DNA from 2 places in the Paenibacillus lacisediminis genome. Region 2 is predicted to be linked to the other one. Evidence: predicted binding sites of a transcription regulator. Region 2 holds the regulator's gene; the other holds the start of a gene.

Region 1 (3,986 bases), on a different contig from region 2:
CATCACAGTCGGGTATCAGCTGGTGGTCCGGCTTTTCGATTTTACCGCCTTGAACATCGTATTCCAGCCAAGATGGTGGCAGTATTTCATCCCGCCGATTTGGTTCGGAGCGGCGTTCGAGACGGTGCTGCATCCGGGGAACGGAAGGCCGTACACGGTTTTCGCCCTGTTGTCTCTTCTCGTGCCGCTGGCCGCCTTTGCCCTGTATCTGAAGCTGGCGCCTGCCCTGGAAAGGAATTTGCAGAAGCTGGCGGAGCCGGGACGGCGGCACGGACAGCGGACGGGAACCGCGTTGAAGCGGCTGGCCGAATGGCTGTGCCGGGACCCGCAGGAGAGAGTATTTTTCCGGTTTGCCTGGACGATGCTGGGGAATGAGCGGGAGTTTAAGCTTAAAGTGTACCCGACGCTGGGGTTTTCGATCATTTTCCCGTTTATTTTTCTGTTTACCGACGGCTTCGAAAACGGACTTCAGGGGCTGGCCGGAACCCGCAAATATTTGTTTATTTATTTCTGCGGTTTGATGCTACCTACCGTCATCATGATGCTGCGCTATTCCGGCAAACACAAGGCCGCCTGGATTTACCGGGTGCTGCCGATCCGGGAGGAGGGGCCAATATACAAGGGGGCGCTGCTCGCTTGTCTGGCTCGGCTGCTGCTGCCTTTGTTTGTGCTGGAAAGCCTGATTTTTGTGCTGCTGTTCGGGGCGCACATCATTCCCGACCTGGTTGTCGCCGGCCTGGCGATGCAATTGTTCGCCATCTTGTGCTTCGCCTATTTGCGCAAAGGGCTGCCTTTCTCGGAGCCGTTTGAGGCCACGCAGCAAAGCGAAGGATTGAAGTTGCTGCCGCTTATGTTCCTGCTTGGCGGCATGGGACTTCTGCATTGGGCGGCGACCACGGTTCCGTTTGGTGTTATCGTCTATGCGTTATTGCTGATTATCGCGATTTGGCTGGGGTGGAGAAAGGTGTTTGCTCCCGGAACGCTCGCTAAAGGGAGGGCGGAGTATTGAAGGTTGGAAGGATGCAAGCGGAAAAAGAAGGGCCGCGAATTCACCGCGAGAAGACGACGGTGGCGCTGATGATCACCCTTTATTGCCGGCAGCGGCATGGGGATCGGGAACGGACCAGCCGGGACGAAGCCGCGGGCGGGTCCGAACCCGGCTTGTGCCCGGAGTGCGCGGAGCTGCTCAGGTACGCCCGGGAGCGGCTCGCCCGCTGCCGGTTCGGCGAAAACAAAACGACTTGCCGGGCGTGTCCGGTCCACTGCTATGCGCCCAAACAGCGGGACAAAATCCGCAAAATCATGGCTTACGCCGGGCCGAGAATGCTATGGCGGCATCCGGTACTGACGGTCCGGCATCTGTTGGACGATAGGAAGTGAGTATTATTACGGTAAAATTATTGCGGTAAAATACTGCTTAGCACATCGTCAATCATTTTTCCGTTGGCGATCACGCCGGTGTACAGCCAACTGGAGTCGGCGCCGAATTCGTATACATGCCCGCTCTTCACCGCCGGAATCCCCAACCATATCGGATCATTCCGCATTTCTTCCGTAGTGATGCCGGTGCTTTTAATGATAAACAAATAATTCGCATCGAGTTCCGCCAGCTTCTCTTTGGAAATCGGATTCCAATTGGCGGTGGCGGACGCGGAAATCTCCTTCACGGCCGCCGGCACTTGCAGGCCAAGGTCGCGGTAGAGCACATCGCCGCTCGACAGCTGTTCATGTACAACATAGGTATTTTTGGCGGAGACCCAAAGCACGGCCGCCGAGGCCTCCCCAACTTCGTGACGGAGCTTCGCTTTGGCGTCGCTTGCCTTCTGTTCATATTCATCCAGTACCTTGCGGCCCTCTTCCGGTTTATTCAGAACATCGGCTACGGCAAGCAATTCCTGACGCCAATCGTTGTTTTCTCCCGTACCGATGACATAGGTGGGTGCAATTTTGGCGTACTGCGCATATTTGTCCCCGCTGGCCATCTCCGCGCTGTCCATCATGATCAGATCGGGCTCAAAGCTCATTACGGCTTCATAAGGAAGCTCGGAAGGAATCGCAGGAACATCTTGCAACGCGTATTGCAGATAGCTTTGTACCGATTTGCCGTTGCCCGCGGACCATTGTGCTACCGGCTTGACGCCCAGCGCGACCAGGTGATCCTCCAGGTACGAAGCGAGGATGCGCTGCGGATTTGCCGGGACCTTGACTTCATTGCCCAAGGCGTCCGTGAGCAGGCGTTCGCCGGACTGATTTTGCGGTTCGGACGTGCTGTTGACTGCAGTTTGCTGACCTCCGTTCGTCGTTGCCGGAGCGGATTCTCCTGCACAAGAGCTTAACAGCAAGACCAGGCTAAGCAGGACCGGTGCTAAAGCGTATTTCGTGTGTTTGTTCATCTTCTAAAACCCTCCACAACTCTTTCCATCATTATGATAATGATTATTATTATCAATCAAAACCATCTATGGCGCAACCTTTTTCCAAAAATAAAAGTGCGACAAGTATGTCACAGGAATGTCAAAAATAAACTCCCAGCAAAAAAACGAGCAATGGAGCGGGTTTACGGGCCTTCATTCGCCTTTGTGACATACATCATGTGATTTCCGTCACAAAATTATTACATTTTACAGCGTTTGTTTTCATCAATGAGTGCTAGAATTCACATTAGATAATAATTATTCGAAAGTAGGGGATGAAATGTTGGATCCGATTCTGCTTGCACGCCTTCAGTTTGCGGTGACGACGATTTTCCATTTCTTCTTTGTGCCTCTGTCCATCGGTCTGGTGCTGCTCATCGCGATCATGGAAACGATGTATGTCGTGAAGGGGAAAGAAGAATACAAACGGATGGCCAAGTTCTGGGGCAAACTGTTCCTGATCAACTTTGCGGTCGGGGTTGTAACGGGGATTCTCCAGGAATTCCAGTTCGGCATGAACTGGTCGGATTACTCACGGTTCGTAGGGGATGTGTTCGGCGCGCCGCTCGCGGTTGAAGCGCTGTTCGCCTTCTTTATGGAATCGACCTTTATCGGACTGTGGATCTTCGGATGGGATCGCTTGTCCAAGAAAGTGCATCTGCTGTGCATTTGGCTGGTGGCTTTGGGGACGACGGTATCGGCGTTCTGGATTTTGGCGGCCAACTCGTTTATGCAAAGACCGGTTGGTTTTGAAATTAACAACGGCCGGGCGGAAATGAACGACTTCTTCGCGTTGATCGGCAACGGGCAGCTGTGGGTGGAATTCCCGCATACCGTGCTTGGCGCGTTTGCCACGGGCGCGTTTATGATCGCCGGGGTCAGTGCGTATAAGCTGCTGAAACGCCAGGATACGTCCTTTTTCAAAAAATCGTTTACGGTCGGCATCATCATTGCTTTAATCGCTTCGTTCGGCACGGCGCTGTTCGGTCACCAGCAAGCGCAGTATCTGGTCAAAACGCAGCCGATGAAAATGGCCGCATCCGAAGGCCTTTGGGGCAAATCCGGCGACCCTGCACCTTGGACGCTGTACGCGCACATTGATTCGGGCAGCGGGAAAAACGATTTTGAAATCAAAATCCCTTATCTGCTCAGCTTCCTGTCTTACAGTAAATTTTCCGGCGAAGTAAAAGGAATGCACGAGCTTCAGAGCGAATATGAACAATCATATGGGCCTGGGGATTATATTCCGCCAGTGCGGACGACCTTCTGGAGCTTCCGGATCATGATCGCCGCCGGCTGTCTGATGATCCTGCTTGGACTTTACGGTACGTATCTGGCTTGGCGCAAAAAGCTGGACCGTCCGAACAAATGGTTTTACCGCGCGATGTTGTGGTCGATCTCGCTGCCGTTTATCGCCAATACGTCCGGCTGGATCATGACGGAAATCGGCCGTCAGCCGTGGACGGTATTCGGCCTGATGCAGACGAAGGACAGCGTATCGCCGAGCGTCACCGGCGGGCAAATTTTGTTCTCCCTGATCGCGTTTACGCTGATTTACGCGGTGCTTGGAGC
Region 2 (3,986 bases):
AATTTGGGTCGTTATTCGAACAATTTTACCTTGTGTCCGCAAAATAGCGGTAAATTTAGGCCTTATTTCCTCCGAAGACGGCAATATCCACCTTAATCACGGCCAGGGCAGGAAAATAACGACAAAAATGTCCCTTATTGTGGCCGAGACCTCTTCAAATCCGAAAATAACGCCTTTTTTTACCGCTAAATCGGCGCAATCGCAGGCTTAGGCATTGACGCAGTCATTAACGCAGTCATTAACGCAGTCATTAACGCAGCCATAGGCGCAATCACAGGCTCAGTCACAGCCACGATCATGACCAAAGCCACTGCTGCAACTGCAACCGCAACACGATCACGACCCTAGCCACACTGCTGCAACTGCAACCTCACGCACCGTTCAAGACCAAACCTCTACCGGGCCAGCAGCCCTTCGAAGGCCGCCTGCGCCTCATGGCGGATACGCTCCTCGTCGAGGGTAAGGCAAGCCCCGTGTTTGACCACCTGCTCACCGTTAACCCACACATGCTCTACGTCTTTGGAACCGGCCGAATAGACGACATGGGAAACGTAATCCGTCCTTGGCAGGAAATGGGCCTGTTCCGTATTCAGCGCGATAAAATCCGCCTTCATGCCGGCCGCAAGTTTCCCCGTATTCGGCAAAAACACCGATTTCGCTCCGTATTCCGTACCCATTTTGAGGGCTTCCAGCGCCGGAACGGCGGTAGGATCGCCGGAAACGCCTTTGTGGATCAACGCGGCAAGGCGGACCTCCTCCAACATATCAAGGTTGTTGTTGCTGGCGGCCCCGTCCGTCCCAAGCGACACGACCACGCCTTTGCCTAGCAGTTCCGGTACTCGCGCCACGCCGCTGGCCAGCTTCAGGTTACTGCCGGGATTGTGCGACACCGCCACGTTATGCGCCGCCAAAATCTCGATCTCTTCATCGGTCAAATGCACGGCGTGAGCAAGCAGCGATGGGCGGGAGAACATCCCGAGGTTCAGCAAATGCTGAACCGGTCTGACCCCGTAATCGTTCACGTTTTGCTCCACTTCCGCCCGCGTCTCTGACATATGCGTATGCATCGGCAGATCCAGATCATGAGCCGCTTGCACGAATTTCTCGAAAAATTCCGGCGGACACGTGTACGGCCCATGCGGCGAAATCATCGTCGTGATTCGGCCGTCCGCTTGACCGTGCCAATTTTTCGCAAACGCGATCGCTTCGTTCAGCTTCTGCTGCTGCACATCCGACGGGCACAACCCGATAACGCCGCGCATCAGCACAGCCCGAATGCCCGATTCCTGCACGACTTTGGCCACTTCATCCATATGGTCGTACATGTCCAGGAAGGTGGTCGTCCCGCCCTTAAGCATCTCCAGCACAGCCAACGCCGTCCCGGCGTACACGTCGCCGGCGGTGAATTTGGCTTCCATCGGCCACATTTTTTCCTGAAGCCATGTCTGCAGCACCATGTCGTCGCCGTAACCGCGCAATAGCGACATCGCCGCATGGCCATGCGTGTTGATCAGCCCCGGCATAAACAGCAGCCCGTTTCCGTCAAAAGTTTCCGCGTCTGCCGCGCCTTCCGGAAGCTGCTCGCCGATATAGGAGATCGTATCGCCCTCAACGAGCATATAGCCTTTAACAATAGAACGGGCCTGGTCGAACACGACAAAGGTTCCGTTCTTGATTAACCATTTACGACTCATGAGCAGGTTGTTCCTTTCCGTTTCCGTTATCCAAGTAATACGCCAAACTGAGCAAATCGGTCGTGAAATCGGCGGCATGAATGCGGACTTCCGGCGGCACCTTCAGAATTGTAGGGGCAAAGTTCAGAATCGCCCCGATTCCCGCCGCCACCAGTTGATCCGCCACGCGCTGCGCTTCAAAATCAGGCACGGTAATAATCCCGATCCGGATATTTTTCTCCCGCACCGTTTCCGTCAGCTCTTCGATCGGCTGGATTGTGATGTTATTGATCTGCGTGCCGATCTTCGCCGGAGACGCGTCAAACACCGCCACGATTTTCATGTTGTCCTTCAAATAAGCGTTGTAATTCGAAAGCGCGTGCCCCAAATTACCGGCGCCGACCAGCGCAACGTTGACCTGTTGGTCCAGATTGAGAATTTCCTGGATTTTCTCGATCAAATACGCGACATCGTAGCCGATGCCCTTTCGCCCGAAATCGCCAAAGTAGGCCAGATCTTTGCGGATCTGGGCCGGATTGAGGTCGAGCTTCTGGCCGAGCTCCTGTGAGGAAACCGTAGGCACCTCGCGCCGGCTCAGTTCGTTGAGAAAGCGCAAATACACCGGCAGCCGGCGTACTACGGCATCGGAAATTTTTTCGGATTTCATACGTTTATCCCCCTATTCTGACGCAGACTTAGAAACGTCTTCGTCTCCCGGACTTAACCATTCCGATATGCGCGGAACCATCTGAGAGAGCGGCATATGCTCCATCTTCGGCCCGGGCAGTGAATATAAAAAGTATTTCCCATAGTAAGATTCCAAGATGCGGGTATCGTAAACAACCACGATCCCCCGGTCCTGCGAGGAGCGGACGAGCCTGCCAAATCCCTGCTTAAAGCGGATGACCGCCTGGGGCACGGACAGTTTCATGAAAGGATTTTTCTTCTCCTTCTGCAGCCGTTCGCTTTTCGCTTCCACCAGCGGATGGTTGGGGGGCTGGAAAGGCAGGCGGACGATCGCCAAGCTCGTCAAAGCTTCGCCCGGAATGTCCACGCCTTCCCAGAAGCTGCTCGTTCCCAGCAGCACGGACGCCGCCTGGCCCTGGAACCGCCTTGTCAGCTTGCTGCGGCTGCCGCTGTCCATGCCTTGGCCGATAACCGTGATCCCCTGCGGCGACAGCAGCTCCTTCAGCGGATCATACACCTGCCGCAGCATCCGGTAAGACGTAAACAGCACCAGCATGCGGCCTTTAGTCGCCACTGCGGTATCGGCGAGCGAATGCACCAGCGTACTGACGAAATGATCGTCGCCCACGCTCCCCTTCACGCTTGGAAAATCGCGCGGAATAACGAGCAGCGCCTGGTTCCGGTAATCAAACGGCGACGGCAGCATCGTCGTGTTCAGCCGCTCTTGCTCGGCCGCTTCCGTCAGTCCCAACTGTTCGATCATATATTGGAACGACTTGTCGACCGACAGGGTTGCCGAGGTCATCACCACGCTTTTTTTCCTGTCGAAAAAATATTCCTTTAGCTGTGCGCTAACGTCGATCGGAACGGCATACATCTGCAAGGAGCGGCTGCGGAAATTCCCGTTCGCTTCCATCCAGTAAACCGTCTCCTCGCTCTCCAGCTTCATGAAGAAACGCAGCGCTTCCCGCTCGTTGGCCAAATCCTTGAATAAACCGTTGATGTCGGTCATCAGGCTTTCGGAGCCGAAATCCTCCTGATCTTCCCGGATTTGGGCGAGCATGCGGTCGCCCTTGCGAAGCACGTCCCCAAGCGCGACGTAAATCTGGTTCTCCAGCGCCGACAGCTTATCCCATTCCTGCGGTTTCTTTAGCGGAAGCAGACGGTAAACGAATTGCCCCGGATCGCCGGGCGCCGCGTCACTCCGTTCCGGCATGAGCGCAAACAACAGCTCGCTGAGCTTGTCCCAGCTCTCCTTCACATCGATCAGCGTCGGGTACATTTCGTCGATGACAGAGCACCATTCGCCCGTTTTTTCACCTCCCGCCGCTTGCAAAGCGATGCGGAGATTCGGCAACTGGCCGGTCTTGCTGTCCTTGAACAGCCGGGTAAGCGTATGAATGACGGTAAAATACTTCATATGAATGCCCAGATGTTTGCCTGCCACATCCTCCAAATGATGCGCTTCGTCGATGACCAAGCGCTCGTACCCCGGCAACAGCTGATGCCCGGCCTGGATATCGGTAAACAGCTTGGAGTGGTTCGTAATGACCACATCGGCTACCCCGGCTTCATGTTTGGCCCGGTGGTAAAAGCATTTGCGGAACCACGGGCAGGACCGTCCGA

The links. The regulator Rex, encoded in region 2, represses fermentation and respiration genes when NADH is low (regulators of the CRP and FNR family bind a similar motif). The targets are predictions, from matches to a motif close to TTGTGAAATATTTCACAA.
Region 1: a site for Rex is predicted at 2,592-2,609, ahead of ACLD72_RS13295 (cytochrome ubiquinol oxidase subunit I). Genes of this name have one in related genera too.

What each region holds. Positions count from the first base shown of each region.
Region 1 covers NZ_JBKIAX020000006.1:52,903-56,888, reverse strand. Annotated here, with positions in the region: gene ACLD72_RS13310 (hypothetical protein) at 1-1,009, shown strand, start outside; gene ACLD72_RS13305 (nitrous oxide-stimulated promoter family protein) at 1,006-1,380, shown strand; gene ACLD72_RS13300 (ABC transporter substrate-binding protein) at 1,398-2,393, opposite strand; gene ACLD72_RS13295 (cytochrome ubiquinol oxidase subunit I) at 2,695-3,986, shown strand, end outside.
Region 2 covers NZ_JBKIAX020000021.1:82,662-86,647, forward strand. Annotated here, with positions in the region: gene ACLD72_RS28115 (amidohydrolase) at 396-1,694, opposite strand; gene ACLD72_RS28120 (redox-sensing transcriptional repressor Rex) at 1,684-2,340, opposite strand; gene dinG (ATP-dependent DNA helicase DinG) at 2,353-3,986, opposite strand, start outside.